DNA from 4 places in the Lactobacillus sp. wkB10 genome. Region 3 is predicted to be linked to each of the others. Evidence: predicted binding sites of a transcription regulator. Region 3 holds the regulator's gene; each other region holds the start of a gene.
What was found. The regulator LexA, encoded in region 3, represses DNA repair genes until DNA is damaged. The targets are predictions, from matches to a motif close to CNAACANNTGTTNG.
Positions count from the first base shown of each region.

Region 1: a site for LexA is predicted at 2,536-2,549, ahead of LACWKB10_RS03570 (ABC transporter substrate binding protein). Genes of this name have one in related genera too.
Region 2: a site for LexA is predicted at 2,778-2,791, ahead of recA (recombinase RecA). Genes of this name have one in related genera too.
Region 4: a site for LexA is predicted at 2,687-2,700, ahead of LACWKB10_RS07815 (replication-associated recombination protein A). Genes of this name have one in related genera too.

Region 1 is NZ_JRJB01000004.1:48,345-54,323, reverse strand. It holds gene LACWKB10_RS03575 (ABC transporter substrate-binding protein) at 1-950, opposite strand, end outside; gene LACWKB10_RS03570 (ABC transporter substrate binding protein) at 1,424-2,347, opposite strand; gene LACWKB10_RS03565 (sigma 54-interacting transcriptional regulator) at 2,852-5,413, shown strand; gene LACWKB10_RS03560 (PTS sugar transporter subunit IIA) at 5,542-5,958, shown strand; gene LACWKB10_RS03555 (PTS sugar transporter subunit IIB) at 5,970-5,979, shown strand, end outside.
Region 2 is NZ_JRJB01000001.1:152,230-158,208, forward strand. It holds gene LACWKB10_RS00750 (ABC transporter ATP-binding protein) at 1-490, shown strand, start outside; gene LACWKB10_RS00755 (ABC transporter permease) at 493-1,116, shown strand; gene LACWKB10_RS00760 (osmoprotectant ABC transporter substrate-binding protein) at 1,160-2,065, shown strand; gene LACWKB10_RS00765 (ABC transporter permease) at 2,065-2,730, shown strand; gene recA (recombinase RecA) at 2,877-3,989, shown strand; gene rny (ribonuclease Y) at 4,124-5,752, shown strand; gene LACWKB10_RS00780 (AraC family transcriptional regulator) at 5,911-5,979, shown strand, end outside.
Region 3 is NZ_JRJB01000015.1:29,238-35,216, reverse strand. It holds gene LACWKB10_RS09345 (ABC transporter ATP-binding protein) at 1-1,006, opposite strand, end outside; gene LACWKB10_RS09340 (YneF family protein) at 1,078-1,293, opposite strand; gene LACWKB10_RS09335 (DUF896 domain-containing protein) at 1,363-1,611, opposite strand; gene lexA (transcriptional repressor LexA) at 1,753-2,376, shown strand; gene LACWKB10_RS09325 (MerR family transcriptional regulator) at 2,414-2,788, opposite strand; gene LACWKB10_RS09320 (hypothetical protein) at 2,849-3,148, shown strand; gene LACWKB10_RS09315 (nucleoside phosphorylase) at 3,374-4,141, opposite strand; gene rplS (50S ribosomal protein L19) at 4,241-4,588, opposite strand; gene trmD (tRNA (guanosine(37)-N1)-methyltransferase TrmD) at 4,706-5,431, opposite strand; gene rimM (ribosome maturation factor RimM) at 5,421-5,936, opposite strand.
Region 4 is NZ_JRJB01000010.1:40,742-46,720, reverse strand. It holds gene LACWKB10_RS07825 (P-loop NTPase fold protein) at 1-1,019, shown strand, start outside; gene LACWKB10_RS07820 (SLAP domain-containing protein) at 1,087-2,616, opposite strand; gene LACWKB10_RS07815 (replication-associated recombination protein A) at 2,777-4,099, shown strand; gene LACWKB10_RS07810 (hypothetical protein) at 4,300-4,611, opposite strand; gene LACWKB10_RS07805 (hypothetical protein) at 4,994-5,365, shown strand; gene LACWKB10_RS07800 (alpha/beta hydrolase) at 5,674-5,979, opposite strand, start outside.

The DNA of each region.
Region 1 (5,979 bases), on a different contig from region 3:
GAAGCAGGATCAATTCCAAGTGCCTTTGCCATTTTCTTGTTAACCACCAATTTCAAATCAGTTGCCCTTTCAACAGGCATATCTTTAGGTTTAGCTTTACCGTCTAAAATCTTAGCAGCCATTTTGCCGGTTTGTTTACCAAGCGCCTCATAATCTATTCCGATTGAAGCCAAGCCTCCAGTTTTAACCTGGTCAGTTGAACCGGCTACTAGAGGGATTTTCTTTTCCTTAACAACTTTACCAATAATTGAGGAAGCAGAAGCAAATGTGTTGTCTGTTGGTACGTAAATTCCTTGTACTTTTCCAGCTAAAGTTTCAGTGACTTGCTGGACATCATTAGTAGTGTTGGCTGTCTTAATTAAAACTTTAACACCGGCTTTTTTAAGTGCTTTGACAGCTAGATCCGCTTGAATTTTAGAATTGGCCTCACCGGCATTGTACATGATGCCAATTGTTTTAGCTTTAGGCACTATTGATAATAACAATTTTATTTGTTTATCAATTGAAACCATGTCAGTAGTTCCAGTAACATTTCTGCCAGGTTTTGCATCTGAATTTACTAATTTAGCAGCTTTTAGATCAGTCACTGCAGTTACTACAATAGGAATATCTTGGGTTGCATTTGCTACGCTTTGCGCTGCCGGTGTAGCAATTCCTAAAATTAAATCTGATTTTTCATTAACTAGTTTTTCACTCATACTTTTCAGATTGTCTTGGCTATTTTGGGCATTTTGATAATCAATTTTTAGATTCTTGCCCTTAACGTAGCCATTTTCTTTCAAGCCTTCTTTGAAACCTTTGTTAGCCTCATCTAATGAGGGATGCTGTACCACTTGCAATATACCCACATGTTTGACAGTTGCTGTACTTCCTGATTTCTTGTTGCTGCAGCCACTAAGCAGCAACAGACTAGTTAAAGCCATTCCCATAATAATTTTCTTGATTCGCATTTTCGTTCCTCCGTAATCCTGCTGACCGTAAAAAATATCCACTTATTTCTAAGTGGATATACAAGAATTATTAGTAATAATCATTTGTGATTAGCCACTTAGAAGCCATGTGGCTAACCGCAATTAAAGGACTTTAGCCATCATAGATAAATTCAAAACTTGAGTCTGGTTTGAATTCATCTAGATGAACCCAAACCTTATCTAAAATAGCTAAAGTAATAACGGTTATTCAGTTGTGAGACTCGTATTAGATTACATTTCATAAAACTTTACCTCCAACCTTAATGAGAAGATTATAAAAAATAAAGAAGAAAAAGTCAAGAAATAATAAATTTAGCTTGTAAAAATAATAATATTTATGATCACTTAAAGCGAGACAAAATAAAAAGGTCACCCGTTTGAAATAAGCAGAAAAGCTTTGCGCTTTTGCTATTTATTTCACTTTTCAGTGGCCTTTTTATATCAACTTAAAATTATTTAGGTGCTTTGATTGATTTAGGATCAATTCCCAGTGCTTTTGCCATGCTCTTGTTAACAACTAATTTCATATCATGTGCTTTTTCAACCGGCATGTTAGCTGGCTTAGCTTTTCCAGATAAGATTTTTGCAGCCATTTTGCCCGTTTGTTCTCCTAATAGTTCGTAATCAATTCCGATTGAGGCCAAACCACCTGTTCTAACTTGATCAACGGAACTTGCTACCAGGGGAACTTTCTTTTCTTTGACTACTTTTCCAACTACAGAAGCAGCTGAATCGAAAGTATTATCGGTAGGAACAAAAATACCGTCAACTTTAGACGCAAGCGTTTCAGTTACTTGCTGGACATCATTAGTTGTATTTGCGGTTTTAATCAAAACTTTCACTCCTGCTTTTTTCAGTGCAGCCGTAGCTAAATCGGCCTGTATTTTAGAGTTTGATTCACCAGCGTTGTACATGATACCGATAGTTTTAGCCTTCGGAACAATTGACAGGAGCAGTTTGATCTGGCGTTTAATTGAAACCATATCTGTTGTTCCCGTAATGTTTCTGCCAGGTTTAGCATCTGAATCAACTAACTTAGCCGCTTTCAAGTCAGTTACAGCAGTAACAACAGTTGGTATTTTTTGGGTCGCATTAGCAACGCTCTGTGCAGCCGGAGTGGCAATACCCAAAATCAAATCTGATTTTTCATTAACCAGTTTTTCACTCATACTTTTCAGATTGTCTTGATTGTTTTGCGCATTCTGATAATCAATCTTGAGATTTTTGCCCTCAACAAAACCTTCTTCTTTTAGTCCCTTTTTAAAACCTTTGTATGCCTTATCTAAAGAGGGGTGCTGCACTACTTGCAACACACCGACATGTTTAACCTCAGGTGCCTTGCTGGCTTTTTTGCTGCTGCACCCTCCCAGTGCCATTAATCCGACAATACTAATTCCTGTGATCAATTTCTTAAAATGCATTTTCTGCCTCCATAAAAATACCCACTTATTTCTAAGCGGGTACACAAAAATTTTTATTGCCAAAAACGATTGAATGTGGTCAGCCACTTAGAAAGCTATGTGGCTAACCAAACTAAAAGAGTCTTAGCCATCATAGATAAATTCAAACTTGTGTTTAGTTTGAATCCACCTAGATGAACCCAAACTCTTATCTATAGTAGCTAAGATAATAACGATTATTTAGTTGAATTTCTTTTTGACTAAATTGAATCATTACCCTTACCTCCAACTTCAATAACCGAATTATAAAAAAATAAGAAATTAAAGTCAAGGCTTAATTTAATTTTATTGTTAATGTTAAAAATGGATGGCTAAAGATAAACTCTTTAAAATCTAATTTATATGGTAGTGATGATAAATAGAAAGCGCTCTGATTAATGGTTATAATACAGATAATGAAAGTAGGGGTAGTTAAAAGAAATGAGTATAGCTAAAGAGCGTGTATTAAAAGAAATTGAATTATTACCAGATGGTACAACAATTGACACGAAGGGTCTCGCCCAAAGGTTAAGTTTATCTAGATCAGTAGTTAGTCATTATCTTAACCAATTAGTTAAAGACAAGAAAATACAAAAAATTGCTGAACGACCGGTTAAGTGGTCTAAAGTTGAGGCTAAAAATCCAATTAAACATGCGTCTTTTGAGAGTGTAATTGGTAGTGACGGTTCACTGAAAAAAGCAATTGAACAGTTAAGTGCTGCAGCAGCTTATCCTCCTGATGGATTAAATGTTTTAATTACAGGTAAGTCAGGAGTAGGAAAAAGCTTTTTAGCTCGTAAATTATATTCTTATTCTAAAGAAATTGGTGTTATTGCTACTAAAGCACCTTATATAGTTTTAAATTGTGCTAATTATGCCAACAATCCTGAACTTATTTCCAGTATGCTTTTTGGCTATGTTCAAGGTGCATTTACTGGCGCCGATACTGCTAAAGATGGTTTGCTGAAAGAGGCAAATGGCGGTTATTTATTTTTGGATGAAGTGCATCGTCTCAGTAGTGAAAATCAAGAAAAGCTTTTTAGTTTTATTGACTCCGGGCAATTTTATAAAATGGGAGATAATGTACATCCGCAAAAGTCAAAAGTCAGACTGATTATGGCAACGACTGAAACGCCTGAAAATGTTCTTTTAACAACCTTTTTACGACGGATTCCCGTCAGAATAAATTTACCTGATTATATTGATCGACCCGTTGACGAACGATTGGAGCTAATTAATACATTATTTATGAGTGAAGCTCATAAAATTAATAAAAAAATTTTTGTAGATAAAGATGTGGTATCAACACTTTTACAACTAAATCATACTGGAAATATTGGATATCTTAAAAATACCATTAAAGTTTCATGTGCTGCAGCCTATCACGATTGTTATAACAGCACTACAATTACTCTTAAATTAAAAAATCTAGAACTGGAAACTTTACCTGAATTTAAAGATTATGGAGAAATAATTGTTGATCCTGATAAAAAGAAATCTTTTATACCCCAGATTAGTTTGGAACAAAAATTAACTGATATTACTGATTCTCTAAAAATTCTTGAAGATAATTATACTGATGAAAACTTGAATACATGTCGGTTAAGAGTGCAGGCAGTTAATAAATTTATTAATAAAGAGTCATTAAAATCTGGTTTACATGTTCAACACCAATACCTTTTTAAAAATATCATTGTCAAACAATATGGTTTAAATAAAACTGATTATTTAGAACCGATTATTTATTTGTTATATGTGCGTCACTTTAAACCCAATTGTGATATCTCTAAGCTGAAAGAAGTAATAACGAATTATTTGCCTCGTTCATTTCATGTAGCCAGCAAATTTTATGAAAAATTACCTGTTTTAGATTCTGAAAGTCATAAAAGCATAGCTTTAATCCTTGCATTGCTGTTAAGTGACCATGTGGATGAAAATATTCAGTTACGTGGTTTAATGGTAGCTCATGGTGAAAATACAGCCACCAGTATTCAGGCAGTTATTAACTATCTTTGTGGTAACTATATTTTTGATGCAATCGATATGCCAATTGATGCTGATATAACTACTGTGATTAAGGAGGCTAACAAGTTAATTAGTAGCTTTAACACCAACAATGGCTTCATCTTAATGATAGATATGGGTTCATTGAGCCAGCTTTATAATCAAATTAATGCCCAATTGGATGGCGATTTGCTGGTAGTTAATAATTTGACAACTTTAACTGCCTTAGACTTAGCACTTAAAATGAAACAAAATTTGCCTTTCAAGCAAATAGCGGAAAAAGCAGAAAAAGATTACAGCATTGATGTTAAGTATTATGAGGGCTTTTCCCAGTCAATGAATATTTTGGTTTCATGTATTTCTGGATTAGGAATAGCTGAAAAAATCAGTGATATCATGCGACAATATTTACCTGTAGGGATAAAGGTAATACCAATTGGTTATAATTCTTTAAAAGAAAAAATTGCTAGTAAGAAATGGTCGTATTTCAAGCAAACGCTTTTTGTATTAACTACAATTGATATCACAGAAAAAGTTGAGTTTAACCATATGAATCTATATGACATATTAGATTCCCGTGGTGAAAATAAACTCAAGAAGTGGCTCTCTCCTTATCTGACTCCAGGGCAATTGGAAAGCTTCAATAATCAATTGTTGCGTTTCTTTTCAAAGGAAGGAATTTCAGAAAGGCTTAGTTTTTTAAATCCAGATGTAGTACTTGGAGAAGTGGAAACTATTAATAGGAAATACGAAGACTATTATAATTTAAAATTAGATGGTAAAGTCAAATTGAATCTGTACATGCACATAGCGCTTATGATTGAACGCACAATGATGCGCAACACTTCAGAAGTTCCTGTTAAACCGAAGTCAGAAAAAGAAAGGAACTTTTACAAAATTACCAAAAGTATATTTCAACCTATTGAAATCAAATATAATATTAAAGTTTCTACATACGAGATGTCCCTTTTATATGAATTGTTTAAACAGTTTATTTAAAAGAGTTTAAAATTTTACTAAGAAGTGTTTATTGGCTTAAACACTTCTTTTTTTATGCTTTTAAACAGCACTTGGCATTATATTTGCTAAACACTAGTGAAATGGTAAATAACTAAAGGAGTGACAAGATGACAGATATATTGATTGCAAGTCATGGGCATTTTGCCAGTGGCTTAAAAAGCTCTATTGAAATCTTAACGGGTATGAGCAAGAAAATTAAAGTTATCGATGCCTATGTTGATAAATCAGACTATATAAAACAAATAGATGATTTTATTGCAAAGTCTAAACGACCAGCTGTAATTTTTACAGATTTAAAAGGGGGCAGTGTAAATCAAAAAGTAGTCTTAAGAGTTGCTAAGGAAAAAGATATATTTGTAGTTACTCAAACTAATCTTGCAGTTGTATTAGCAGTGATTTTAGATACCGAAAAGCTAACTAAACAACATCTACAGGATTTGATAAATCAAAGTCAAGTAGAATTGTTCCAAATTGACGATGATAACAATAGTTTGGCAAATCAAGAAGAAGAATTTTTTAAATAAGGAGAAAAAAGATGATTGCGG
Region 2 (5,979 bases), on a different contig from region 3:
TTTACATCAACCTGCAAATGACTACGTTAAGAGCTTGATTGGTGAGGAGCGCTTGTCAGAAGCAAAATATGAAACTGTAAAAGTTAAAAATGTGATGCTGACTAATCCAACAAAAATTGATTTAGGTGCTTCACTCACTGATGCTTTAACTATGATGAAGGAGCATCGAGTTGATACGCTTTTAGTAGTTGATAATGGAGACCATCTTAAAGGTTACATTTCAATTGATGATTTGCAACGCAATTACCCTAAAGCAAGTAGCGTCAGCGATATATTGATTACAAAACTAGGGACTGTCGGTCCTGAGGAATATCTACGTGATAATTTTAGTCGGATTATGAGTCGTAATAAGAGTTACATACCAGTAACAGATTCAGATAAAAAATTAGTTGGAATCGTCACTCGAGCTAGTTTGGTAAATGTTGTTTATGAAAAAATATGGGGCGATAAAAGTCACCTGCAAGGTTCTTCAGAAAAAGAGGCGAAATAATAATGTCAGCCTTTTTTGCACAACACGGTTCAGAGTTATTAGTAAAAACTTGGCAACAAATATATATTTCTGCTATTTCTTTAGGACTGGGAATACTAGTTGCAGTTCCACTGAGCGTTATATTAATGAAATTTAAGCGAATTGCTAAAGTGGTAATAGCAATAGCCAGTATGTTACAAACTATACCAGCTTTGGCGCTTCTAGCAATTATGATACCATTTTTTGGTGTTGGTAAAGTACCAGCAATTATAGCTCTTTTTCTTTATAGTTTAATGCCAATTTTACGTAACACATACGTAGGACTAACTGATGTAAATCAAGATACAATTGATTCTGCACGCGGGTTAGGCATGACTAATATGCAGCTTATTTTAAAAGTTGATATTCCTTTAGCCATGCCTGTAATTATGGCAGGAATTAGACTTTCTGCTATTTATGTAATTGCCTGGGCAACTCTGGCTTCGTATATCGGAGCTGGCGGCTTAGGAGACTTTATTTTTAACGGGCTTAGTCTCTACCAAACGGATCTCATTTTTGGAGGAACAATTCCTGTAATCATTTTGGCTCTTCTTACAGATTACCTATTGGGCAAGCTGGAACGTAAGCTGACTCCAAAAGGAATATAAGGAGGCGTTCATCGTGAAAAAGTATTTTAAAAAAATATTGTTAATGATAACAGCCTTGCTCGTAATGCTTACTACTAGTGCTTGTGGTCTACCGGGACTTTCTGATAGTCAGGGCAGTGAAAAAAACATTAGAATTACGGCACTAACAACGACTGAATCTCAAATTATGGCTAATATTGTTGCTCAATTAATTGAGCACGAAACTTCATACAAGACATCCATTGTTAATAATTTGGGATCTGCACCTATGCAACACCAGGCATTGTATCGTCATGATGCTGATATACAAGCAGCCGCGTATGATGGTGGCGAGTTAACAGCAAATTTGCTCTTACCTGCAATTAAAGATTCCAAGAAGGCAAATGATACAGTTCGCAGAGAAGTAAAAAAGAGATGGGACCAAACTTATTTGCATACCTATGGTTTTGCTAATAATTATGCCTTTATGGTTAGAGCAAAAGATCAAAAGAAATATCATCTTTATAAAATTTCAGATTTAAAGAAAGTTAAAGACAAATTTTCTTTTGGTGTAGCATCGGAGTGGGTTAATGCCCCAGGAGTAGGTTATCCGGCTTTTCAAACAGCATATGGAATGACTTTTTCTAAAGCCCATCCTATGAACATAGGTTTAGTATATTCTGCTTTGAATAGTGGAAAAATGGATGTCATTTTGGGCTATTCAACAGATGGTCGAATTGACAGCTATAATTTACATCTTCTCAAAGATGATAAGCATTTCTTTCCACCATATAATTGTGGGATGTTAATCAATAATTATTTGTTGCGCGAGCATCCTGAATTAAAGCCAATACTGAAACGGTTAGTTGGCAATGTGAGTGTTCATGATATTCGTAAAATGAATTTTCAAGTTGATGATAAGCTGCTTGAGCCGGCTATTGTTGCACATCAATTTTTAGTAAAGCATAATTACTTTAGGGGGGAGAAATAATGTCTCATTTATCATTGTGGCAGCAGTTTATTTATTATTATGCCCATAATGGCAGTTACGTATTGGAACAATTTAATCGTACTTTTCTCATTTCAATATATGGGGTATTATTTGCTGCAATTATAGGAATTCCAGTAGGAATTTTTATCTCCCGCAATGGTCATTTAGGTGACTTTGTTGTTGAAATTGCCAACTTTATTCAAACTATTCCATCTTTGGCTCTGTTGTCCATTGTAATGATTGGTCTGGGTTTAGGTGTTATGACTGTTATTGTAACTGTTACACTTTATTCACTTTTACCTATTATAAAAAATACATATACTGGTATGAGTAATGTTAATAAAAATGTTATTGATTCTGGTAAAGGTATGGGTATGACAAAGTTTCAGCTGCTTTACATGGTTCGTCTGCCTTTATCGATGTCAGTTATTATAGCAGGTTTAAAAAACGCTTTAGTAATAGCTATTGGTATTACATCAATTGGCTCATTTGTTGGTGCTGGCGGGTTAGGTGATATTATTATCCGTGGCACTAATGCTACCAACGGCAGTGCAATTATACTGGCCGGTGCTCTTCCTACAGCTTTAATGGCAATTTTGGCAGATGTCATTTTGAACTTCTTGCAAAAAATTTTAGAACCAAAGGGATTAAAAAAGGCAAACTAAAAAAATTTTGCTGGTTTTTGCGTAACTATTATTGTGAACAAAATTAATAAACATTTGTTCGCCTTTTTTCTTGCAAATATACACTAAAGCAAAGTATAATTATTACGTATTAAAATGATGAAACTATTTATAGGAGGACAAGAGTCTTGGCCAAAGATGAAAAACAAGCTGCATTGGAAAATGCGCTTAAGAAAATTGAAAAGAATTTTGGTAAAGGCGCCGTCATGCGTATGGGCGATAAAGCTGACACCAAAATTTCAACTGTTCCTTCAGGTTCGCTTGCTCTTGATGCGGCCTTAGGAGTTGGCGGCTATCCCCGTGGTAGAATTGTAGAAATTTACGGACCAGAGTCTTCTGGTAAGACGACAGTAGCTTTACATGCGGTCGCTGAAGTGCAAAAAAGAGGCGGCACCGCTGCTTATATTGATGCTGAAAATGCGATGGATCCTGCTTATGCAGAAGCACTAGGTGTTGATGTTGATTCACTAATTTTATCCCAGCCCAACACTGGTGAAGAGGGATTGCAGATTGCGGACACATTGATTACGAGTGGTGCAATTGATATTTTAGTAGTTGATTCAGTTGCAGCACTTGTACCTCAAGCTGAAATTGACGGCGAGATGGGTGACAGTCACGTTGGACTGCAAGCACGTTTAATGAGTCAAGCATTGCGTAAACTTTCAGGTAATATTAATAAGACTAAAACTATAGCAATTTTTATTAATCAAATACGTGAAAAAGTTGGGATCATGTTTGGTAATCCTGAAACTACACCAGGTGGTCGTGCACTCAAGTTTTATGCTACTATACGCCTAGAAATCAGAAGAGCGGAAAAAATCAAGCAAACTGGCGGTGAAATTACTGGTAACCGTGTAAAAATTAAAGTTGTTAAAAATAAAGTTGCACCACCATTCAAAGTTGCCGAAGTTGATATGATGTATGGTAAAGGTATCTCGCAAAGCGGCGAACTTTTGGATATGGCCGCTGACAAGGACATTATTGCTAAAGCTGGTTCTTGGTATTCATATCATGATGAACGAATTGGACAAGGTCGTGAAAATGCAAAAAAGTATCTTGAAGATCATCCTGATGTTTATGATGATGTTCAGAAGCAAGTTCGTCAGGCATTTGGTATTGATGAAGAATCCGTAGCTGAAAGAGAAGATCCAGAAAAAATAAAAGAAAAAAAAGCTAAGAAAGTTGCAAGTAAAGAAAAGGAAGCTTCTGATAAAAAAGAAGCTGACAGCAAAAGTAGCTAACTATGAAGAAATAGACCTCGACCTGTGAAAACTGGTTGAGGTTTTTTTCATGACGTTTGACATAATCCCCGTGGTTCTTTATCATTAATATTGTGTGAATAATCTAAAAAAATAAAAAGGCGATAGAAATCATGATGAATAAATTTTTGATTCCCGTCGCGATTGCTATTATTTCAATTATAGTAGGCACAGTTGTAGGATACGCTATACGTAAAAAAATTTGGGAGAAGAAAGCCCAAAATGCTCAAAACGATGCCGATCATATTTTAACCGAAGCAAAAGCACGAGTCGACGCTGCTAAGGCTGAAGTCAATGCACAGAAGCAGGCAGCTGACGCTATAAAACAAAGTGCGCAAAACACTAAAAAGGAAAAAATTCTTGAAGCTCAAGAACAAATTCAAGATTATCGACAAAAAGTTGAAGATGAATTAAACGACAAACGTGATACAATAGCACGCGATCAAAATCGCTTAACACAACGAGAGGATACTCTCGATCATAAAAACTCTTTGCTAAAAGAAAGAGAGGAAGATTTAGCTAAAAAAGATGAACAGCTGGAACAAAAGCAAACTGAATTAACTGCTAAATTGCAAAAGGCTGATGAATTGGTCGAACAGACTACACAAAAACTTTACGAAGTTGCTCATTTAGACAAGGAGCAGGCGAAAAAGCTCGTCTTAAATCAATTGGCAGACCAATTAGTTAAAGAACGAGCAGAAATGATTAGTAATAGTAATGCAGAAGTAAAAGCCAAGGCGGATCACTATGCACGTAAAATAATTATTGATGCTATTCAAAGCAGTTCTGCTGATACAGTAGCCGAAACTACAGTGTCAGTCGTTGATTTGCCTAATGAGGAAATGAAGGGTCGTATTATCGGTCGTGAAGGGCGTAATATCAGATCTTTTGAGGCACTTACCGGGGTGGATCTAATTATTGATGACACACCTAAAGTTGTCACGCTAAGTGGTTTTGATGCAATTCGACGTGAAATTGCTAAAAGGGCAATGGAGCGTTTAATTAAGGATGGAAGAATTCATCCGGCTAGAATTGAAGAGACAGTCGACAAGGCTCGTAAAGAGGTAAATGATGACATTTACGAAGCTGGAGAAAGCGCTCTAATGGAGCTGGGAATTCATAAAATGAATCCTGAGCTGGTTAAAATATTGGGTAGACTTAAGTACCGTACATCCTACGGTCAAAATGTTTTAGGTCACTCAATTGAAGTTGCAAAATTAGCTGGGACAATGGCTGCGGAGCTTGGATTAAATGAAAAATTAGCGGTTCGCGCGGGATTATTACACGATATTGGAAAAGCAGTCGACCATGATATTGAAGGTTCACACGTTGAAATAGGCGTGGAATTGACTAGGAAGTATCATGAGCCGGATGTGGTTGTTAATGCAATTGCAGCACATCATGGAGATGTGCCGAAGTTATCGTTTATTGCTGAATTGGTAGTTGCAGCGGATACAATTTCTTCTGCAAGACCCGGTGCCAGAAGCGAAAGTTTGGAAAATTATATTAGAAGACTTACTGACCTGGAAGAAATAGCTAGCAGGTATGATGGAGTTAAACAGGCATATGCTATTCAAGCCGGACGTGAAGTTCGCGTAATGGTTGAGCCTGATAAAATTTCAGATGATCGTATTACCGTATTGGCACGAGACATTCGTAACCAAATTGAAAAGGAACTTGATTACCCGGGTAATATTAAAATAACAGTTATTCGTGAAAAACGAGCTGTATCAATTGCGAAGTAAAGTAGAAGGTTGAATTTTTAAAAATTCAACCTTTTTTATTTGTTCGTTTTATTATAATTCAACTATGATGTGGCATATTTTGACATAAATTATCGCAATTGAACATATTTTGATAAAATGAAAGGGTATACAATACGAATTGAATGGAGGAATATACCGTGAACCAAAAGATAACAACTGAATTAAAAGACTTTTTACAAGAGTTAGGTTATCCATTTGATTCAATT
Region 3 (5,979 bases):
CTATATCTTTGGCAGATAATTTTTGATCAGCATATTTATCCGTAATTTCAGACTTTTCTTCCAGCAGCTTTTCAATACGATCGTAACTTGCGCTTCCACGCTCTAAAATATTAAAAAGATATCCGATGGCAAACATAGGCCAGACCATATTACCAATGTATGCAATAAATGAAACTAACTGGCCAATAGTGAGTGCTTTGTTAAAAACAAGCATCCCACCGTAAATAATAGTTATTGTATATGTCAAACCAATAAGCAATGTGCCTAAAGGATCAAACATAGAGTCCCATTTAAAAACTTTTTTATTGATTTTAATAGTGTCATCTATCATTTGGTCAAAAGCAGCAGTATCTTCTTCACCCTGACCAAATGTTTTCAAAACCTTAATACCTGAAACTGATTCCTGAGTTTTATTGTTTAACCTGGAAAAAGCTGCTTGAGACTTATCAAATGCATCATGTAGCCTGTCTCCTAATTTCCATGCTCCCCAAGCCAAAAATGGTAACGGCAAAAGAGCCACAAATGTTAAACGCCAATCAACAAAAGCAATCATGGCCACCATGGTAGATACACTCATTATTAGTGAGTCAACGAGTGTTAAAACGCCTTCACCGGCAACTTCCTGAACGGCCGAAACATCATTTGTAGCGTGAGCCATCAAATCACCTGTTCTGTGACGTTGGTAAAAAGTGCGATCCATAGCCATGAAATGACGGAATAGTTTCGATCTTAACTGTAGTTCCAGTTCTGCTGCACCACCCCAAATCTGACTACGCCAAAAATAGCGAAAGCCATACAGCAACAGGGCTGCTAAAACAATTGCCAAAATTAGAAGACCATATTCTTGCCAACTAATATGTCCTTCATCTAATTGATCAGCCATTAGACCTAAGATTCTCGGTGGCACCAAGTTCACAACTGAAGTAAGTGCCAAAAACGTAATACCAATTAGGTAACGCTTTTTTTCTTTTTTAAAAAACCAACCTAATTTAAAAAATATGCCCATTATTCACCTAAAAATTCAGTAAAAAAGCGGAGAGTTTATTCTCCGCCACACTATTTCAATCTAGTAAGTTTTTATTTTTGGTGCTTCATCATGTTCATCACTTGGTTTACCTTCTTAGCTGAAGGCTTTTGGCCCATTTGAGACATCATGGCAACAATCATATCTTCACTGATTGGCGGATTATCCTTAAAATATTTTTTCATATATGCTCTGGCACCATAAAAGCCTCCTACAAGTCCTAATATTAATGCTATAACAATCAGAAAAATCGCTAATCCTAAGTTCATAAAATAATCACCTCAATTTGTCCAATAGGTATATCTTACCTAAAAATACAGTAAAATTAAAGATCAAAGTTAATCTTTTCTTAAACCTTTTTTTCTTTGAGCTTTTTTCGCTTTTTCAGAAGTAATTTCTTTGCCATTTTTATCAATTATCACTAAATTCTCTACATCTTGTTTAAAGCCTGCTCTGAAGTTCTTAATAAATTCCTGATGTAATTTCTTCCGTTCTATTTCCTCGTCTTCTGTCAGTCCAACAGATTCCTTTTTATGATAAAGTTCATTTATCCGATTTATTAGTTTTTTCTCAAGATCTTCATTCATTTTTAGCACCTCTCTTAAAAAAGTCTACATTATTATCTGTAATAAAAAAAGTTTAAAATTTTCAGAACGCTTGTTTGTACTATACCAAATTATCTGCTAGAATTAAAAGTATTAAAGACGTTTATAATACTGGAGATAACTATGACTACAAAACAAAATAACAAGCAGTTGCAAATTTTACGCTATATATATGAAACGGTTGAAGACAGGGGCTTTCCTCCAACTGTGCGTGAAATATGTCATGCTGTAGATTTATCTTCCACTTCTACTGTACACGGCCATTTATCAAGGCTTGAAAACAAAGGCTTAATAATAAAGGATGCTACAAAACCAAGAGCATTAGAAATAACCAATGAAGGGAAAAAAGCAATTGGCGTCCAACCAAAAGAAATTCCAGTTGTTGGTGATGTGACTGCTGGTCAACCTATTTTAGCTGTTGAAGACATAGAAGACTATTTCCCTTTGCCTCCTGATTTAGCAAACGATGCTGGGGATCTCTTTATGTTGAGAGTACATGGAGAAAGTATGATTAATGCTGGTATTTTAAACGGAGATAACGTAATTGTCCGCAAACAATCTTCAGCTATTAACGGTGAAATTGTAGTAGCAATGACAGATGAAAATGAAGCAACTGTAAAACGATTTTACAAGGAAAAAGGTCACTATCGTTTACAGCCTGAAAATGATACGATGGCACCGATCATATTGTCAAGCGTCCACATTTTAGGTAAAGTAGTTGGACTGTACCGTAACACTATTATTTAACAAAAGAGCTTTATAGCATTATTGGGATAAATAAAAATTATTTTTTACGAGTTTCAATAATGCTTTTTTTCTCCATAGTTTCTTTTACTTCTTCCAGGACTTTTTCCTGCATTTTTAATTTGTTTATTTTTGCATTTATAACAGCGATTTTATCCTTAATTAACTTTAAGTTTTGTTTACGCTGCTTTTCAGTACTACACGATTCATCGTGTAGTTTTTTTATGTCCTTTTTTTCTTGAAGCGAAAAACCTAAGTCTTGGAACTCTTTAATTGCTTCAAAAATATCAGTTTCGTTTTCAGTAAACCAATAGTTTCTTCCCTTACGACCAGGATTTAATAAGCTTAAGTAGATATAATGTCTAACTGTATCACGTGTAGTATTTTCCTTTTGAATAAATTCTTTCAAATACATAATTATCTCCTTGACGTAGGGTCGACCTAAGATGATTAAATTTTAGCAGGAGGTATAAAAATGTCATATCTAACAATCTCTTTAACTATTATATATGGTGTTCTTATTACTAGCGCCAGCTTTTCATCTTTTACTAGTTTGCCAATTTGGCTAATCATGATCAACGTCTTGTTCGCATTAGGCATTATTGCCGGAAGTTTTCTAAAAAAACCACTTTTAACTACTATATTTCTAGTAGCAGTTTTACTTACCGCTCTAGCAAACGGAATTTTTCTTTACGGACAAATCACTTGGTCTCACTGGTTTATCAGACTAATTTTGACTATTATTTTGATTTGCTTGAACTTTAAGTATTTTTAGATATTTATCTAACAAAATTCCTGTTAGTAGTCAAACGTAACGTCTCAAAATACTGTCATAATGGCAAGAAATTGACTTTCCACAACTAATGCTTTAAATCAATTCACAATTTTTACATTGATTTTATACTTAAAAATGCTATTTCTAAAGCTTTTATGTTATTTGCTTGTGAATAATAACGCTGTTTCACTTTGGTTCCACGTCAGTATTTTTTCACAAACTTGGTTAAATTTTACTAATGATATTGGTAGCTAAATTAATTGCTGCTTCATGAGCATCCCTGCCCCAGCCTCTTTCATCATGCTTTTCTATGTCTTTAAGAGAATCTGCCGTAAATAATATTTGTGCAAAGTCGACCCCTCTAAATTGTGCACAAGCAGCGAGCGCCGCACATTCCATTTCAACACATGAGGCGCCCAATGCTTTAGCCTGTTTTACTTTCTTGGCAGTTTCTCTAAAAAAACCATCAGTAGTCCACGTAGTTACTTCTTTAACCGTAAATCCATTTTCGTTCATTAGTTTCTTTGTTTTGTCTAAAAATGCAGATTCTAACATGACAAATGTCCCTGGGTTTAAATAATGAAATGACGTACCTTCGTCTCTTATGGCTTTTATAGGCACGAGAAAATAATTTTCCGGTAAATCAACCAAACAACCTGCTGAGCCAATTGCTAAAATCTGTTTAACACCGTAGCCTATTAACCAATCTAACAGTTGCACAGCGGCCGCGGCCCCCATTTTAGCCTGACAAAGGGTAAACTTTGCTCCATCTAAATCAACTTCATAAATGGGAGTTTTTCCTTCAAAACATTCAAAAAATCCCACTTGTTTATGAGAACGACCAACTAAAAATTTGTTGATTGCAGCTGTAGTTAAAAATGCAAACAGCAATTTAGGTTGAAAATGAAAGTGATTAATTTCTTTTTCGTGCTCTGGTTCTAAAACCGCCATCGGTTCAGGATCAAAATTTAACAAAAATGGTTCTTTCATAATTCTCTTCCTCCATAAAAAATATTTTGCTGAAGATTTTAACATAAACAAAAAAGAGAATCATCCCTTTACGGAATGATTCTCTTTTACTTAAGCGCTTATTTAACGACGCTTTTCTGCAATTCTAGCAGACTTGCCGTGACGATCACGTAAGTAGTAAAGTTTAGCACGACGTACACGACCGTGACGCAATACTTCAACCTTGGCAACACGCGGATCGTTTACTGGAAAAGTACGTTCAACACCAACACCAGATGCCATCTTACGTACTGTATAGCTGGCACCAATTCCAGTGCCCTTACGCTTAATAACAACGCCTTCAAACATCTGAATACGTTCATGTGAACCTTCGACAACACGCACGTGGACACGAACTGTGTCTCCTGCACGGAAGTCAGGAATATCGTCACGTAATTGTTCTTTAGTTAATTCTTGAATTAATGGATCCATTTTTATTTTCTCCTTCTCCGGCATTCATTCACGTCATTCACGTCAGCGGAACACCCCTAACTATTAGTGCAAAAATAAATCACACCTCAATTATGTTAGCAAAAATAGCAATTAAAATCAAGTTTGATCTTTTTCCTGCTCTATTTCCGTCAACATTCTCTTTTCTTCTTTACTTAAATTATAATTTTCAAGTAAATCCGGTCTGTACAAGTAGGTTGCCCGCAAAGCTTCCTTATGACGCCACTCATCAATCTTTTGGTGATTTCCAGATGTTAATACTTCAGGTACTTTCTTTCCTTCAAAATCTTCCGGTCTGGTATATTGGGGATATTCCAGCAAACCACGAGTGAAACTCTCCTCTACTGGTGAGGCAATATTTCCCAAAACACCCGGAATCAATCTAACAGTAGCATCAATCATACTCATTGCAGGTAATTCACCACCAGTTAAGACGTAATCACCAATTGAAACTGTTTCATCTGCCAAATCATAGATGCGCTGATCAAAGCCTTCATAATGACCACAAATAAACGTAAGGTTTTCTTCTTTAGACCATTCTTGTGCTATTTTTTGATTAAAAACTTTGCCTTGCGGTGCAGTAATAATTATTTTGCCCTTATTTGCGATCGAATCAAGTGCCTTTTTGATCGGCATAATTTGCAAAACCATACCCGCTCCACCACCATAAGGACTATCATCAACGTGATGGTGAACATCAGTGGTAAAATCACGAAAATTGACTAAATTGAGTTGCCATCTGCCATCTTCAAGACCTCTTCCAAGCATTGAAGTTGTCAATGGTGTAAACATATCGGGAAAAAGCGTTAATACATTAATCTTCATTACGTAACCCTTCCAAAAGTTCTACGAAAACTTTCTTGTGAGCAATGTCTATTTTTTTGACCACTTCGTCAATATAGGGAATTAAGTATGTGTTACCATTCTCTTCGGTAATTTCCCAGACATCGTTCGCACCAGGAGTTTCGATACCAGTTATTTGACCCAGCTTAACCCCAGAATGATTATCTATCACTTCACAGCCTAGAATATCGCGATAATAATATGCGCCATCTGGAAGTTCATGCTGATTTTGCTCGCTAACAACTAAAGTTTCGCCGACTAATTTCTTAGCACTATCAATATCAGTGATTTCATTAAATTGAACCAGCCAGAACTGTTTAAAAGGCCTGCTGGTTTTAACCGTCAACTTTTTTTGTTGATTAGCTTTTAAAGCCAATTCTTGCTTCGCAGCAAAGCGTTTTTCCGGAAAATCCGTAATTAAAGCAACTTTTACTTCTCCTTTAAGACCATGGGTAGATAGTATTCGCGCAACATCATAAAATTGCATAATTTCTCCTACTCAAAGAAAAAAGCTTGAAGCAGTTAACTTC
Region 4 (5,979 bases), on a different contig from region 3:
ACTTAACGCAAGAATTGCTTATTATTTATTTGTATTTGTTTCACCGAAATTATTATAATGATTTGTTAAATAATCATTCAGTTGTGCAAGCAGGAAAAAGTAAAACAGAAATTGAAAATTTAATTAATAGAATTTTATTCACAAATAACTCGTTACGAATAAGTTTTAAAAAGAACCCTACTTCTTATTTTATTGATGACCTAGCAACAAATCATAGTATGGCAGAATTAATTGAAACTTCAAAGAATAAAGAGGAACTAAAATCTATATTTTATATAAAAAATAAGAAAGATTATCTAGAATTTTATTATTTTATCACTAAGGATGTAGCAAAAAAAGACTATTCATTTATGGCAGAAGTAGCTATTGAAGTAGTGGGGTCTTCAGAATATGAGATGCCAAATGACTTAATCAGATTTGTATTACAAAAATATGCTAGTCAGCTTTATGATGGAAGAAAAACGAAGATAAACAGCCAATTGTCAGAGCAAGAAAAATTAAAATATAAAGCAAGTGCTGATGAATATGTTATTTCTAAATTTGAAAAGATTCAAAAAGAAGCAGATCATGTAGTTACTAATGGTAAAAAACTTCATATCTATAGAGAATTGGTAGATTTATTTAATTTAGAGCAATTTTCATATGATGATTATGCGCAAAAATATTTCAAACAAATAATAATAAGTTCGGAAAAAGAGAAAGATTTTGGAAGAAAACCGTATGATGCAGAAACATTGCTTTATGTACTAAACTTTAATTATGATCATATAAATTTTTCTAAATTTTATACAAAAATTTCACCTACGGTTGAATCTCAAGTAGAAATTATTGAGAATTTATGTGATACAGAATATTTATACTTTTGGAATATTTATTTGATGTACCCACGCGAGTTTCTTCCAGTTGTGTCAGATGGTAACTTATTATATTTTGATCAACTGCGCTTTTCATATAAAGGAGAAACCTATGCTAATCATGTTCTTGCTCGATGCAGAACTATTAGATTAGCTATGCGTTAACCAAATTATTAACATAAAAATAGAGTTAAACCACTCTTGTTTAAGTGGACTAACTCTATTTTTTAATTTAACTCCATTCGGCGAAGTTTAAAGTACTTAATTGAATTTTGGTTGTGTCAAGTAACCAAATTGCCTGTTTTACTTGTGCAATCGTTGCTTTTGGAGATTGTAAAATAGAAGAAGCAATCATCAAAGCGTTATTATAATTACTTACTGCACTTTGTTGCTCACACTTAACATTCTTGTTATTCTTATTTTCCTCAAATTTTCTTTGCAATTCTTGCTTATCCTTATCTGTTGCTACTTTCTGATCGTTCTCAGCGTCTTTAGCAGTATTGAGAGGGGTAAGCTTAATTCCACTGGCGAAAGTAACATCACTAGCTTTGACAAAGCTGTTAGTATAATGGATCTTATCTTCTGTCGATTCAATTAGTTTATTGTTTTTGTCAAACTCTGGTTTTTTAAGGTCAGTACCATCGTTATTAACAAAATAGTTTCTGTCTATTCTGTAGGTTAAATAGTGATAAAACAGTTCTGCTTTCTTTTCACTAGGTACCCATAAGTAATAAAGACCATCAACGGTCAAGGGGTTTTGCTTACGGTTCCTGTAACTGATACCTGTTGGAGTACCGTCAAAATTATAGAATTTAGTATTTGTCGTAGTATTAGGCCTTACATAGGTGAATGTAAGTTCATCGTAACTTGATGTTGGCAAATAGTTTCTCAATTTAATGTAACTTTGACCAACATATTCGTTAGGATAATCGTGCAGGCGATAGATATAGCCTTCAAAGTCTTCTGCCCAAGGCTGGACCGCTAAATCAACTTTAATTTTTTGACCCTTTTTTAGAACGTGCTTAGTAGAATCATTGGTTAATGTTTGAGTTGTCGTCTTTTTGAGAACAGTGGCATAGGTAACGCCATTATACATAAGAGGATACCCATCTATACTGTCAACGTTATTTGCTCTAATATAACGATTTTTCCCTATTGCATAACAGTCTTTACCATTAACTGTTTCTGTCGGCAAATAATAAAAGGTTGCCTTTTGCTCAGAAACGTTAAATTTTGCAAAATAATATTTTTGCTTGGATTGAGATTGAGATTGCTTAACCTGACCCTGATAGTTAACGACTGATTTAACTGGTAGAGTCTTGCCTTTTAGCTTACCGGTTTTAGTATAGATTGCAGATCTGTGATTCAAAACCAGCTTACCGGTCTTAGAGCTTTTGCCGTTAACGTTATTGACATCACCGTCATTAATATATTCTCCTTGACCAATTTTATAGTATTTTTGCCCATTAATCATTATTGTGCCGTAATAATCTAAGGAGTCGATATCAAAAGAAGAAACATAACAGAATCCATTCACATCTGCTTCAATTTTAGATAGATCTCCGTTTTTTCTTGCTTTAAGTCTTTGACCATATTGATTATATACGGGTGCGTCATTGACTAAAGTAATTCTGTTTTTAGCTAGTTTTTGTGTTTTTGGCGCAGCTTGCACTGTTTGAATATGATTTAGACTTGGCAGCAGCGGACTAATTGTCAACATTGTTGCGGCTAAGCCAAGACCAATTTTCTTAAAAAATTCCATATCTTCACCTCATTATGTGTAACTTAATACCTAATATAATTATAACGCAAACTAGTTAGTAAAATCAGAGCAAACAGATGTTCATTTGTTTTTGCTAGCGTACAAATACTTGTATAATTAGGTTAGTAAGTGTCTAGAAGTAAACAAAGAAGATGTAATGATGAAGCAAGAATCATTATTTGCAAATAATGGGCAAAATGAACCATTGGCTAACCGTGTACGTCCCCAAAATCTAGATCAGTTTGTAGGACAAGAACAGTTGCTGGGACCGGGAAAAATTTTGCGAGAAATCATTGATAATGACCAGGTTTCCTCAATGATTTTTTGGGGGCCACCGGGAGTCGGCAAAACGACTTTGGCTGAAATAATTGCCCGGCAGAGTCAAGCGAGCTTTTTTAATTTTAGTGCGGTTGACAGCAGCATTACTAAAATTCGTAAAATTATGAAGCAGGCTGAAGCAGAACACGAAGTGGGGCAAAAAACGCTGGTATTTGTAGATGAAATCCATCGCTTTAATAAAGCACAACAAGATGCTTTTTTACCCTATGTTGAACGTGGCAGTATCACGTTAATTGGCGCCACGACCGAAAATCCTTCCTTTGAAGTTAATTCGGCACTGCTTTCACGCTGCAAGGTTTTTGTCTTAAAACCGCTTGAAGTCAAAGATATTATCAAGTTATTGCAAAATGCTTTGCGCAACCCTAACGGTTTTGGCAAATTTACCGTCAAAATCAGTGAGCAGGAGGTTAAAGCCATTGCCAAATTTGCCAACGGTGATGCCAGAACTGCTTTAAACACGCTGGAGATGGCGGTTTTAAATGGCAACAAAAGTGGTAATACGATCGCCGTGACTATGGATAGTCTGGGGCAATTAATCACACAAAAGTCAGTCTTGTATGATAAAGACGGGGAAGAACACTACAATATTATCTCAGCTTTGCATAAATCAATGCGTAACAGCGATGTAAACGCGGCAATTTATTGGCTGTCGCGCATGCTTGAAGGTGGAGAAGATCCGCTTTATATTGCACGAAGACTAGTGCGCTTTGCCAGTGAAGATATTGGCTTGGCTGATACTAATGCACTGAATGTAGCGGTCAACGTCTTTCAGGCTTGCCAATTTATAGGGATGCCGGAATGTGATGTGCATTTGACGGAAGCTGTGATTTATCTGTCACTTGCTCCGAAATCAAACGCAGTTTATAAGGCTAGACTAGCTGCTGAAGAAGATGTTAAGAAGACTATTGATGAACCAGTACCTTTGCAGATTCGCAATGCCCCAACTAAGTTAATGAAAGATTTGGGCTATGGTAAAGGTTACCAGCTGGCGCATTATGCTAAAGACAAGTTAACGACAATGAAAACTATGCCACCAAGTTTAGAGGGACATGAATATTATTTGCCAACCTCGCAGGGTCATGAAGACCGCTTTAAAAAGAGGCTGGAGCAGATTAAAGAATGGCACAAAGAACACGATAAATAGCGCGCAGCTTTTAAAGTCTAACTTCATTAGTTTTAATTACCGGGATACTAAAAGAATAATATAATAGATCGATTAGCTGGATGATGAATTAAGCGGACACTGCTATTTGAGCATCAACTAAAAAGCAGGCAAACCACAAATTAAGTGGTTTGCCTGTTTTCGTGTTCTTTCTTTTCTGTGGCAATATTTATTTAAATTCATTATTTGACAAAAAGCATGTTGCCCGAAGCCCACATAATGTAAAAAAACAGAATAACACAAATTATTAGAGCTAATAGCCAACCTAAAACCAAACTTATAATAAAGGTAATATGTTTGTGTTGAAAAAATGTTGTCAATACTTCCGCCAAAGCTGATAGTAGAAGACCTAAGGCGCCAACGCTTAAATCAACAGATTTGAAAAACGGTAAGATTAAAACTAATAAGAATGCGCCTAATACAATAAACCATAAATATTTATAGCCATGATCTATTAGCAGTTGTTCTTTCATCGTAGTCTGGTTTTTGATCATTATTAATAGCTCCAATCATGATATTGCCAAGATTTATTATGCACAAAGCAATATTAAATTTTTCACAGATATCAACTTTTCTATGTCTCTCTGAATTTTTTTCAGATACAAAAAAGCAGTTTTAATTTAACTTAAAATCTCAGTTATATTTATGATAATAATAACTTATAGGTTAGTACATAACTGTTAAGATGTAAAGTGAGTAATTAAAAATAAATTAAATTAAATTTAGTGCTAAATATCATGAAATAAGTGCAGCATTTTTTATGATTTAACTGCAATTACTGATTAGACTGTTGATTAACATTATATTTCATTTATAATTATAAATTATATAATAATTAAAAAATCAAAAAGAAAGGTTATAGGAAATGAGATGAAAATGAAATTAGCAAGAGCCGCCTTACTATTGTTGTGTACATTTGGAATGGCGCTTTTTTTCTCCAATAAGCTGAATTTTAACTTAATATGGTCAATTAGTGCGTTCATCATGACAATAATTGCTACAGCTTGGTTTGAAGTAAAAGAAGATACATTTATTGACCAAGTCGAAAATGATTTAATTTACTGTTTGGCATTACAAGGCGTACCTATTAGTTTTGAAACTTTATATTTGTTAAATATGACAGATGAGCAAGAAGACCACCCGTTATTGATACTCTTTATTATTGTCTTTAATTTAATCTGTGTGTTCTTATTTGACTACTTAATTAATCGAGTTAAATTTTACAAAGTTGAAGATAAAAATGATTAGAATTTAACATAATTTGAGTACTAAGCTATTAAAATGCTTGGTACTTTTTTTCTAGCATAAAGTTCGTCAGACTATTTGATATATACTGGTTTATCATTTTTACAGCAATACTAAATTTTTATAGAAGTTAATATTCCTGAATCTACTTGACATCCTTATCAATATAAGTGTTGGACATAGGAAATAATGAATTGATTACGCAACTGATTATACTGTTACATTAAAACAAATAGTTTTCTGTCCCTGAATCGAGATTTAAAGAAGTGAAAGCCTGAAAAATTATAATTTTGACTTTTATTAGTGAGTTATTAAATCCAATTTTCTAAATTTTGTAATACTTTTTGTACTTGAGGATTGTCTACCTCTTTTAAAAAATCGTGATCTAAGTAATAAAGCGGGTAAAAAACATTATTTGGGGAGAGGTCTTTTAATGATTTGCTGTACTTAAAGGGAACTTCTTTGTCTGATATACTGGCAGCGGAAAAGATAGGAGGAAATTTTTTTAACTCCGCTTTAGTAATTGAATATCTGCTAACTTCGTTTTCTTTGATATCATAAGCTTTTTGCAACTCGCCTTTTTCTACTAAATATAAGTATAGGGGATATCTGGACAA